3 regions of the Streptomyces sp. NPDC033845 genome follow, and region 1 is predicted to be linked to each of the others. Evidence: riboswitches for the same ligand, from Rfam matches in the RefSeq annotation. Region 1 holds a riboswitch; each other region holds the start of a gene.
The links. Region 1 has a riboswitch for cyclic di-AMP ahead of ACZ50K_RS21145 (M23 family metallopeptidase). Riboswitches for the same ligand answer to the same signal wherever they lie in the genome.
Positions count from the first base shown of each region.

Region 1 (3,999 bases):
AGGAGGTGCAGGCCGTGGCCGCCGCCCGGCTGCGTCCCGACAACCGGGCGGTGCTGGTCTACGAGCCGCTGGCCGGGTCCGCCGACGGGGACGACGAGAACGACGAGAACGAGGGGGCGGAGCAGTGAGCGACACCGCAGCCGTGACCATGACCTTCCATCCGCAGCCGCAGGCCGGCGAGGCCCGTCCGTGGGCCTTCCCGGCGCCCGAGCGGGGTGCCCTGGACAACGGCCTGACGGTGCTGCGCTGCCACCGGCCGGGCCAGCAGGTGGTGGCGGTGGAGGTCGTCCTCGAAGCCCCGCTGGACGCCGAGCCGGCCGGTCTGGACGGGGTGGCCACCATCATGGCGCGGGCCCTGTCGGAGGGCACCGACAAGCACTCCGCCGAGGAGTTCGCGGCCGCCCTGGAGCGCTGCGGGGCCACCCTGGTCGCGCACGCCGACCACCCCGGGGTGCGGGTCTCCCTGGAGGTGCCGGTCTCCCGGCTGCCCAAGGGGCTGGCGCTGCTCGCCGAGGCGCTGCGGGCCCCGGCCTTCGCCGACGAGGAGGTGGACCGGCTGGTCCGCAACCGCCTCGACGAGATCCCGCACGAGCTGGCCAACCCGCAGCGGCGGGGCGCCATGCAGCTCTCCAAGGAGCTGTTCCCGCCGCGGCTGCGGATGTCCCGGCCGCGCCAGGGCACCGCGGAGACCGTGGCCCGGATCGACTCCGCGGCCGTCCGCGCCTTCTACGAGGCGCACGTCCGCCCGGCCACCGCCACCGCGGTGATCGTGGGCGACTACCCGGCCGCCGAGCTGGACGACGTGCTGGCCGAGACCCTGGGCGGCTGGACCGGCGGTACCGCCGAGCGCCTCCCGGCCACCCCGGTCACCGCCGACGACACCGGCCGGGTGGTCATCGTGGACCGGCCCGGAGCGGTCCAGACCCAGCTGCTGATCGGCCGGATCGGACCGGACCGGCACGACCGGGTCTGGGCGGCCCAGGTGCTCGGGACGTACTGCCTGGGCGGCACCCTGACCTCCCGTCTGGACAAGGTGCTGCGCGAGGAGAAGGGCTACACCTACGGGGTGCGGGCCTTCGGCCAGGTGCTCCGCTCCACCGCCCCGACCGCCCCGGAGGGCGCCACCGGGGCGTCCATGCTGGCGATCAGCGGGTCGGTGGACACCCCCAACACCGGTCCGGCGCTGGAGGACCTGTGGAAGGTGCTCCGGACGCTGGCGGAGGGCGGACTGACCGACGCCGAACGGGATGTGGCGGTGCAGAACCTGGTGGGCGTGGCCCCGCTCAAGTTCGAGACCGCGGCCTCCGTCGCGGGCACCCTGGCCGACCAGGTGGAGCAGCAGCTGCCGGACGACTACCAGGCCCGGTTGTACGCGCGGCTGGCGGAAACCGGCACGGTGGAGGCGACTTCGGCCGTGGTCAGCGCGTTCCCGGCGGACCGGCTGGTCACCGTCCTGGTGGGCGACGCGGCGCAGATCGAGGCCCCGGTGCGGGCCTTGGGCATCGGAGAGGTGACGGTGGTCGCCAACTGACCTGCGGGCGGCGCCCGGAGGAGGTCTGACCCCAGGGGCCCCGGTGGTTCATCCACCGGGGCCCCTTTTGCTCTTGATGCCCGATTGGCTGGAGTGGTGCCCGGTATGCGGTGTGGCGTACGCAACAAAATCCCGTGTCCGTTTGGTGATCTACCGATCATCCGCCTAGCGTCGGTCCCGCTGTCCGTCAGCTGTAACCGCCGCACCCGCGGCACCGGACAGCGATCGCCGAGTCCCCGTCAGGCGCGAGCCTGGGGAGCCGGGGACCCACATGAGTCCCTGGGGTGAATCGGGCCGCCTCGCAAGAGGGGGACCGTAGGAGACCTTCCTGCTCCGAACCCGTCAGCTAACCCGGTAGGCGAGAGGGAAGGAAAGGATCAGCCCCTTCATGGCGTTTGGCAGTCGTGCCGCCGGCTCCGGCAAGCACCGTGGTACCAGCCGTCTGAGCAAGAAGAGCGCCGGCATAGCCGGTATAGCCGCCCTCGCCACCACGGGCGTCGTCGGCTCCTTCGCCGCTCCGGCCTTCGCCGCGGACAACGACCACGTGAACCTGGACACCGGCCTCAACGCCGTTGTCGTCGCCGATGACCTGGCGGGCGAGATCGAGGCCCAGGCCGAGGCCCAGCAGCACGCCGCCGAGGCCGCCGCCGCGAAGGCGCAGGCCGAGGCCGAGGCGAAGCAGCGGGCCGCCGAGGCCAAGCGCATCGCCGAGGTCAAGGCGAAGGCCGAGCGCGAGGCCAAGGAGCGCGCCGCCCGCGAGGCCGAGCGCAAGCGCCTGAACACCTTCGTCTCCCCGCTGGCGAACTCCTACGTCTCGACCCAGTACGGGGCGGGCGGCAGCATGTGGTCCTCCGGCACCCACACCGGCATCGACTTCCACGCCGACTCCGGCACCGTGGTCCGCTCCGTGGGCCTCGGCACGGTCGTCGAGGCGGGCTGGGGCGGCGCCTACGGCAACAACGTGGTGATCAAGCACGCCGACGGCACCTACACCCAGTACGGGCACATGCTGAAGCTGTCCGTCTCGGTGGGCCAGCAGGTCGAGCCCGGCCAGCAGATCGGCCTCTCCGGCAACAGCGGCAACTCCAGCGGCGCGCACCTCCACTTCGAGGCCCGCACCGGCGCGGACTACGGTGACGACATCAACCCGATCACCTACCTCCGCTCGCACGGGGTCCGCGTCTGACGCACCGCCCCGCCCAGCACCTCCGAACAGGCCCCGGCTCATCGAGCCGGGGCCTGTTTCTTTTGCCTTCCGTCGCCGCCCGGAAATAATCGTGTGCTGCAATGGGGTCGAGACAATGACGCCAGCATTAACCGGAGGTCCGGTCTTGCGTATTCCTGCGCACGCGGTGTGTACGGCAATCCGCGACGATATCGTCACCGGAGTCTACGAGCCCGGTGGCAGACTCACCGAGGAAGTGCTCGCCCGCCGGTACGGGGTCTCCCGGGTCCCGGTCCGCGAGGCGCTGCGCACCCTGGAGTCGGAGGGGTTCGTCACCACCCGGCGGCACGCGGGCGCCTGTGTGGCCGAACCCACCGCGCAGGAGGCGGCCGATCTGCTGGAGCTGCGGACCCTGCTGGAGCCGCTGGCGGCGGCCCGGGCGGCCCGGCGCCGCGGCGACGCCCACCTCAAGGTGCTCCGCGGGCTGGTCCGGCTGGGCCAGGAGCGGGCCAGACAGGGCCAGGGGGAGGATCTGCGCTCGCTGGGCGGCTGGTTTCACGAGACCCTGGCCCAGGCCTCCGCGAGCCCCGGTCTGATCGCCCTGCTGACCCAGCTGCGGCACAAGGTGGCCTGGATGTACGCGGTGCCGGTGCCGGTGCGGCCGGTGGAGTGCTGGACGGAGCACGGGGCGATCGTGGACGCGATCACCCGGGGGGACGCCGAGCGGGCCCGGGCGCTGACGGCGGCGCACGCCGAGCGGGCGGCCGACGCCCACCGGGTCCGGGTGTGGCCGGTGAGGACCTCGCAACCTGCCGTAAACATGCCGAGCGGCCGCCATTAACAGGGCCCGTATACAAAGGGAGCCCCGGCCGCGGCCGGGAATTCACTGCTGCCCGGAATTCGATGGCGGGCTGAATCCGTGTGCTGGATCCGCCTGCCGGAATTCCGTGTGTGTATTTCCGGCCGGGCGACCCGGGAAAAGCGGAGGAGCCGCGGCCCCGGTGTTCCGGGTGCCGCGGCTCCTCGCCGAGCTCGTGGCCGGGCGGACCCGGCGGGTGGGCTCAGACGGTCTCGGGAAGCTCGTCCAGGCCCTTCTCGACCAGCTGGGCCAGGCGGTCGAGCGCGGCCTCCGCGCCCTCGGCCTCGGAGGCGAGGATGATCTCCTCGCCGCCCTGGGCGCCCAGGCCCAGCACGGCGAGCATGGAACCGGCGTTGACGGGGTTGCCGTCCACCTTCGAGATGGTCACCGGGACGCCGGAAGCGGTCGCCGCACGGACGAAGATCGAGGCGGGACGAGCGTGCA
Region 1 covers NZ_JBVIRI010000009.1:233,232-237,230, reverse strand. The annotation lists gene ACZ50K_RS21155 (M16 family metallopeptidase) at 1-128, shown strand, start outside; gene ACZ50K_RS21150 (M16 family metallopeptidase) at 149-1,531, shown strand; cyclic di-AMP (ydaO/yuaA leader) riboswitch at 1,748-1,907, shown strand; gene ACZ50K_RS21145 (M23 family metallopeptidase) at 1,920-2,717, shown strand; gene ACZ50K_RS21140 (GntR family transcriptional regulator) at 2,863-3,537, shown strand; gene ACZ50K_RS21135 (HPr family phosphocarrier protein) at 3,758-3,999, opposite strand, start outside.

Region 2 (3,999 bases), on a different contig from region 1:
GGTGGCCCGCTCGGTGAAGCAGATGCGCACCTATCTCGGAGAACTCATCCACCGCAAAAGGGATGATCTGGGCGATGACCTCATCTCCGACCTGATCCGGGCGAGCGACCACGGGGACCACCTCACCGAGGCCGAGGCCACCGCGATGGCCTTCATCCTGCTCTTCGCCGGATTCGAGACCACCGTGAACCTCATCGGCAACGGGGTCCACTCCCTCTTCATGAACCCGGACCAGCGGGCCCGCCTCCAGGCCTCCCTCGCGGCCGGCGAGAGCGACCTGCTGGCCACCGGAGTCGAGGAACTCCTGCGCTACGACGGCCCGGTGGAGCTCGCCACCTGGCGCTTCGCCACCCGCCCGCTGACCCTCGGCGGACAGCGGATCGAGGCCGGGGACCCGGTCCTGGTGGTGCTCGCCGCCGCCGACCGCGACCCCGAACGGTTCACCGCACCCGACACCCTGGACCTCTCCCGCACCGACAATCAGCACCTCGGATACGGACACGGCATCCACTACTGCCTCGGCGCGCCGCTGGCCCGGCTGGAGGGCCAGACCGCGCTGGCCACTTTGCTGACGCGTCTGCCGGACCTCGAACTCGCCGCGGACCCCGCCGACCTGCGCTGGCGCGGCGGGCTCATCATGCGGGGGCTGCGCACCCTGCCGGTCAGGTTCACACCCGCTGATTAACTGACCCGGAGTCAACGATGTGACCTTCGCGTGATCTGCGCTGCATCGACTTGTGACAAGCGTTCGAGGAGCGCTAGGTTCCGTGACCTCCCCGCTGTCACGCGAAAGGTCCACCCTCATGCGTTCCGGGAACGGCCGGCATCGCCGGCCCCGTCAGGTCCCCGCGATAGTCGTCACGGCCGGAGTCACCGGCACCGCCCTGGCGCTCCCGCTGTTCGCCGCCACCGGCGCGAGCGCGGCGGACACCGCCACATGGGACAAGGTCGCCGAGTGCGAGAGCGGCGGCACCTGGAGCGCCGACTACGGCAGCGGGGCCTACGGCGGGCTCCAGTTCACCCAGGAACGCTGGGAGGCGGCCGGCGGACTCGACTACGCCCCGCGCGCCGACCTGGCCAGCCGCTCGCAGCAGATCGCGGTGGCCGAACGGGTGCTGGCCGACGAGGGCCCCCAGGCGTGGTCCTCCTGCGCCGAGTCCGCCGGACTCGCCCGGGGCGGCCCGGCCGCCGCCGTCGACCCCGGCCAGCCGCAGGTGGCCGCCCCGGCGGAGAAGGAGCCGGCCCCGGACTCCTCCGCGGGCTACGAGCTGCCGGCCGCGCCCGGCGGCGCCTACACCCCCGGCGTCCCGATGATGCCGGCCCCGCTGCCGCCCGAGGAGCCGGCCCCGCTGCCGCACGGCCCGCTGGTGCCCGAGGTGCCGACGGCGCCGACTGCCCCGACGAACCCGGACGTTCCGGCTCTTCCGGACGTTCCGACCTCGCCCACCGATCCGACGGACCCGACCGCCCCGACGCGGCCGGTGCCGCCGACCGGCCCCGAGGACCCGACGGCGCCCGCCGACCCCACGGCCCCGCCCACCACCCCGGTGGGCCCGACCGCGCCGGCCCTGCCCACCGACCCGACCGCCCCCGCCGACCCGACGGCCCCGGCCGACCCGACGGCCCCCGAGGGCGGCACGGGCCTGCTGCCGGAGACCGGCGGGACGACCGACCCGGGGACCGGCACCGGAAGACATCGCGGCGCCCCTGCCGCCGAGACACCGGGCACTTCTGATGCAAAGTCGGAAAAAACGGACTCCACCTACACGGTGAAGGCCGGGGACAACCTGACCCGCATCGCCGACGCCAAGGGCGTGACCGGCGGGGTGAAGGCCCTCTACGCCGCCAACGAGCAGGTCATCGGCGAGGACGCGGACCTCATCAAGCCCGGCCAGAAACTGGATGTAACCCCGGAATAGGGGCAGTTCGCCCGACCGGAAAGCGTGCGATGTCCGTTTCGTGTAAGTGAGACATGCGTCTCTTCCGCTCAACTGGCGTGTCCTGTCTGTGACCTTCCGGAAATCGGCCCCTCACCTGCGCAAACGTCCCTCCGGGAAGCGCAAGTAGGGGCCGTTTCGGGCATCTGACGCCGATTGAACATCCGGGCCGGACCTGTCTACCTTCTGAATCGCTCGCCACCGCGGGCCCCTTCGACCGCATCGCCGAATCCTGCCGGCGGACGGAGGGAACAGTCGTCGCGTCAAGCGCCGAAGGCAGGAGCGGGGGAACCAAGGTAAGTGCCGGGCCCGGCCATTGAGAGATGGTCACGGAACGGCTTGGGGTGAAGACGCGCACTGCGCGACCGGGCAACTCACTCGCCCGAACCCGACAGCTCACCTCGTAGGCGTCGGTGAGGAGAACCTCCATGCTGCTTTCCGGCAAGGGCAAGCACCGCCGCGCCTCCAAGGCCACCCGTGTCGTCGCGCTCGCCGGAGTGGTCGGCGCCGCCGCTGCCGCTCCGCTGATGGCCGCGGGCACCGCCAGCGCCGCCACCGCCTCCCAGTGGGACGCCGTCGCCCGCTGCGAGTCCGGCGGCAACTGGTCCATCAACACCGGCAACGGCTACTACGGCGGCCTGCAGTTCTCCGCCTCCACCTGGGCCGCCTACGGCGGCAAGGCCTACGCCTCCACCGCCAACCAGGCTTCCAAGTCGCAGCAGATAGCGATCGCCGAGAAGGTCCTCGCGGGCCAGGGCAAGGGCGCCTGGCCGCACTGCGGCAAGGGCCTCACCGGCGCCGCGTACAACGGCGGCTCCACCGGCACCTCGAACGGCTCCGCCTCGAAGGCGAAGACCGAGACGAAGAAGGCCAAGGTGAAGAAGGAGACCAAGCGCGCCGAGACCACCACCCGGTCCGAGCGCACCACGGTCGCCCCGGCCCCGTCCAAGCCGGCCGCCAAGAAGTCGGCCCCCGCGGCCCCCGTCGCCCCCAAGACCGGCAACGGCTCCTACGAGGTCCAGGCCGGCGACACCCTCGGCGCCATCGCCGACGCCCAGAACGTCAAGGGCGGCTGGGAGCACCTCTACGAGCTCAACAAGGACATCGTCACCGATGCCGACCTGATCTACCCGGGCCAGAAGCTCAACCTCTCCTGACCCTCCGCCGGAACCCCGGCAGCCACGCCCGCCCGGCGCGTCACCGACGCGCCGGGCGGGCGTGCTTCGCGGCTCCGGGCGGGCTCCTCCGCCGAATCTCCAGGGCCCTATGTCCCGGAACCAGGGTATTCGGGCCCTTTTTCGTCCCAGGACCCGGGCGGTCGACCGACCGACCCCCCGGAGCCGGTTAGGCTCTAGTCCGGCAGAGGCCGTGCCACGGCCTCCCATGCCACCGCACACTCAGCGTCACATCCCAGAAGGAGATGCTCGTGCCGTCCATCGACGTCGTCGTAGCCCGGGAAATCCTGGACTCCCGAGGCAACCCCACGGTCGAGGTCGAGGTTGGCCTCGACGACGGGAGCACCGGCCGTGCTGCCGTTCCGTCCGGCGCCTCCACCGGTGCCTTCGAGGCCGTGGAGCTCCGTGACGGGGACTCCAACCGGTACCTCGGCAAGGGTGTCGAGAAGGCCGTCCTCGCCGTCATCGAGCAGATCGGCCCGGAGCTCGTCGGCTACGACGCCACCGAGCAGCGCCTGATCGACCAGGCGATGATCGACCTGGACGCCACCGAGAACAAGGGCTCGCTGGGCGCCAACGCGATCCTGGGCGTCTCCCTGGCCGTCGCGCACGCCGCCTCGGAGGCCTCGGACCTCCCGCTGTTCCGCTACCTCGGCGGCCCGAACGCGCACCTGCTGCCCGTTCCGATGATGAACATCCTCAACGGTGGGTCGCACGCCGACTCCAACGTGGACATCCAGGAGTTCATGATCGCCCCGATCGGCGCGGAGTCCTTCTCCGAGGCGCTGCGCTGGGGTGCCGAGGTCTACCACACCCTCAAGAAGGTCCTGCACACCAAGGGCCTCTCCACCGGTCTGGGCGACGAGGGCGGCTTCGCCCCGAACCTG
Region 2 covers NZ_JBVIRI010000005.1:82,523-86,521, reverse strand. The annotation lists gene ACZ50K_RS12715 (cytochrome P450 family protein) at 1-685, shown strand, start outside; gene ACZ50K_RS12710 (LysM peptidoglycan-binding domain-containing protein) at 804-1,919, shown strand; cyclic di-AMP (ydaO/yuaA leader) riboswitch at 2,196-2,362, shown strand; gene ACZ50K_RS12705 (transglycosylase family protein) at 2,366-3,094, shown strand; gene eno (phosphopyruvate hydratase) at 3,358-3,999, shown strand, end outside.
Region 2: linked by a shared signal. The riboswitch ahead of ACZ50K_RS12705 (transglycosylase family protein) and the one ahead of ACZ50K_RS21145 (M23 family metallopeptidase) in region 1 are both predicted to bind cyclic di-AMP.

Region 3 (3,999 bases), on a different contig from region 1:
GTGGAGACCGCGCTGAAGTTCGCCCGGTACGCCACCGGCCGGCCCAGGGTGCTGTACTGCGCGCACGCCTTCCACGGGCTCACCACGGGCTCCCTCTCGGTCAACGGGGAGAACGGCTTCCGCGAGGGGTTCGCACCGCTGCTGCCCGACACCGAGGTCCCGCTGGGCGACCTCGGGGCGCTGGAGCGGGAACTGCGCAAGGGGGACGTGGCGGCCTTCGTGGTCGAGCCGATCCAGGGCAAGGGGGTCCACGAGGCCCCGCCCGGCTATCTGCTCGCGGCGCAGGAACTGCTGCACCGGCACAAGGCGCTGCTGATCGCCGACGAGGTGCAGACCGGCCTCGGACGGACCGGCGATTTCTACGCGTACCAGCATGAACCCGGCGTGGAGCCGGATCTGGTGTGCGTGGCGAAGGCGCTCTCCGGCGGCTATGTGCCGGTGGGGGCCACCCTGGGCAAGGACTGGATCTTCAAGAAGGTCTACTCGTCCATGGACCGGGTCCTGGTCCACTCGGCGAGCTTCGGTTCCAACGCCCAGGCCATGGCGGCCGGGCTGGCGGTGCTCTCGGTGATGGAGCGGGACGGGGTGGTCGCCAACGCCCGGGCCATGGGCGAGCTGCTGCGCGGCCGGCTGGCCGCGCTGGTGGACGAGTACGAGCTGCTGCACCAGGTGCGCGGCCGCGGGCTGATGATCGGCATCGAGTTCGGCCGGCCCTCCTCGCTGGGCCTGCGCAGCCGCTGGAGCATGCTCCAGGCGGCCCGCAAGGGCCTGTTCGCGCAGATGGTGGTGGTGCCGCTGCTCCAGCGGCACCGGATCCTCACCCAGGTGTCCGGGGACCATCTGGAGGTCATCAAGCTGATCCCGCCGCTGATCGTGGACGAGCGGGACGTGGACCGGTTCGTGACGGCCTTCCGGGCGGTGATGGACGAGGCGCACGCGGGCGGCGGCCTGATGTGGGAGTTCGGCCGCACCCTGGTGAAGCAGGCCGTCGCCCAGCGCTGACGGCCCGCTCCGGCGGGGCTCAGTCCAGCAGCCGGTCGTGCAGCCGGCCGAGGGTAGCGGAGTCGAGTCCGAGGCCCTCGGCGAGGTACCGGGGCACTCCGCCCCACTTCTCGTCGATGGTCTCGAAGGCGGCGTCCAGGTACTCGGCGCGGGCGTCGAAGAGAGGTGCGAGCAGGGCCGTGACCTCGGGGGAGCGGGTCTCGGGGGTGTCCCCGGTGCGGCGCACGCGGTAGCGCCGGTGCGGGGCGTTGGACTCCAGGTAGTCCGCGAGCACCGCCTCCCGCTCCACGCCGAGGGCCAGCAGGGTGACCGCGATCGACAGCCCCGCGCGGTCCTTGCCGGCGGCGCAGTGCATCAGGGCCGGCACGCTGTCCTCGGCCAGCGCGTGCAGCACCCGGGAGTGCTCTGCGGTACGGGTCCGGATGATCTGCCGGTAGGAGGCGGCCATCCGGGCGGCTGCCCGGCCCTCGCCCAGCAGTTCGCGCAGCTGCTCCAGCCGACCGTCCCGGACCATCTTCCAGAACTGTGAGCCGTCCGCCGGGTCGGAGAGCGGAATGCTGACGTTCCGGACACCGGGCAGCGGGACGTCGGGTCCCTCCAGCGCGTGGTCGGCGGCGTTGCGGAAGTCGAAGACGGTGTGGAGCCCGAGCGAGGCGAGGAAGTCCGCATCGGTTTCCGTGGCATGTGCGAGATGTCCGCTTCGAAATAGAACGCCCGATCTGACCCTCCGTCCGTCGACGGTCGACAAACCGCCCACATCACGGAAGTTACGCACTCCGGACAGTTCGGGTATCTGCTGGGTCACCAGGGCTCCTCCGCTTCGGTCCTGCCGGGTGAGGCAGATCATACGGTGACGTTCGGTGGCCGGGCTCCGGCGCCGAATTCCCTGCCAGGGACGGGTGTTGCGCCCATTGCGCGGACTCAGGGTGACCGGAATTCCGTTGATCCATCATCCCGGTGATTCCCCGGGGGAATTCACGGCTTGTTCCCCAAGGCCGAACTGGAATACGGTCACCACCGATCCGGGTGAAACGCCTAATCCTGCCGCCACCCGGAAACCGCACCCGACTCATTCACGTGCGCGGCAGGAGCGGGGGAACCAGGCAGGCCGCCGGACCGGATCTTCTTTATTCCGGGACGGCTCGGGGTGAAGCCGTACATCCGATGTGCGGCCGGACATCTCCAGTCCGAACCCGACAGCTCACCTCGCAGGCGACGGAGAGGAATTCGCGATGCCCGGTAAGGGAAAGCACCGCCGCCCCAAGTCCAGCCCGATCACCCGTGGTTTCGTCGCGGCCGGCACCGGCGGCGCGGCCCTCGCGCTCCCGCTGCTGGGTGCCGCCGGCGCCAACGCGTCCGAACTCCCGGCCGCCCGTGCCGCGGTCCCGGCCACCGTCCCGGCCGCGGCCCCGGCCGCCGCCCTCCCCACGGCGAAGACCACCCCGGCCCCCGCCCAGCGGGCCGCGCACCGCGCCCCGTCCGTCTACACCGTGGCCCCCGGCGACTGCCTCTCGCAGATCGCCCAGGACCGCGGCATAGCCGGCGGCTGGGAGCGTCTCTACGCCGACAACCGCGAGGCCGTGGGCTCCGACCCCTCGCTGATCCACCCCGGCCTCCGACTGGACCTCGCCGGCTCCGGCAAGGCCGTGGCCGAACGGCGGCTGCCCGCCGTCCCGAAGCAGCGCACCGCCGCCACCCCCGAGCGCCAGCGCCCCGCGAGCCCGGCCACCGAACGGGCCTCCACCGAACCGGCATCCGCCGACCGGGGCACGAACGACCGCGGTACCGACGACCAGGGCTCGACCGGACCGGGTACGGGTGACCAGGGTGCGACCGAGCAGGGCTCCACCGGGCAGGAGTCCGGGACGAGCGCCTCCGCCTCCGGCTTCGTGGCCCCGGTCGTCGCCCGGATCAACACCCAGTACAAGGCCAGCGGCAGCATGTGGTCCAGCGGCTCGCACACCGGTGTGGACTTCGGCGCGACCATGGGCACCAGCGTCAAGGCCGTGGGCGCGGGCACCGTGGTCTCGGCCGGCTGGGCCGGCAGCTACGGCAACGAGGTCATCATCCGGCACGCCGACGGCCACTACTCCCAGTACGGCCACATGTCCCAGCTGTCCGTCTCGGTCGGCCAGAGCGTCACCGCCGGCACCCAGGTCGGCCTGGTCGGCTCCACCGGCAACTCCACCGGCCCGCACCTGCACTTCGAGATCCGCACCACCCAGAGCTACGGCTCGGACATCGACCCGCTGGCCTACCTCCGCTCCAAGGGCGTCACCGTCTGACCGGCGGCACCACGGCGGTCCGAGCGGTCCGGGGCCGGGAATCCGAGGCGGATTCCCGGCCCCGCCGTCTATTCCGCCCGACCGGGTGGCAAAGATCACGGTCCGTCAACCCCTGGCTACGGTCGCGTAGGTCACAGGTGTAGGTGAAGGATAAGCCGACGTGGCAGGCGACTCGACGAACTCGACATTCCAGACCATCGGCTCATACGCGGCGATCGGCGACAGCTTCACCGAAGGAGTGGGGGACCCCGGCCCGGGGGACACCTTCCTCGGCTGGGCCGACCGGCTCGCCGTCCTCCTCGCGGACCGCCGCGAGGAACACGACTTCCGCTACGCCAACCTCGCCGTCCGGGGCCGGCTGCTCGACCAGATCGTGGCCGAGCAGGTCCCCAGGGCCCGCGAGCTCGCCCCCGACCTGGTGAGCTTCTGCGCCGGCGGCAACGACATCATCCGCCCCGGCAGCGACCCCGACGACGTCGCCGAACGCTTCGAGGCGGCCGTCGCCGACCTCACCCGGGCGGTCGGCCAGGTCATGATCACCACCGGGTTCGACACCCGCGGCGTACCGGTGCTCCGCCATCTGCGGGGCAAGGTGGCCACCTACAGCGCGCACGTCCGGGCCATCGCCGACCGGTACGACTGCCCGGTCCTCGACCTCTGGTCGCTGAGGTCCGTCCAGGACCGGCGGGCCTGGGACGCCGACCGGCTGCAC
Region 3 covers NZ_JBVIRI010000004.1:262,836-266,834, forward strand. The annotation lists gene ACZ50K_RS10975 (aspartate aminotransferase family protein) at 1-1,002, shown strand, start outside; gene ACZ50K_RS10980 (tyrosine-protein phosphatase) at 1,022-1,807, opposite strand; cyclic di-AMP (ydaO/yuaA leader) riboswitch at 2,058-2,232, shown strand; gene ACZ50K_RS10985 (M23 family metallopeptidase) at 2,235-3,287, shown strand; gene ACZ50K_RS10990 (SGNH/GDSL hydrolase family protein) at 3,448-3,999, shown strand, end outside.
Region 3: linked by a shared signal. The riboswitch ahead of ACZ50K_RS10985 (M23 family metallopeptidase) and the one ahead of ACZ50K_RS21145 (M23 family metallopeptidase) in region 1 are both predicted to bind cyclic di-AMP.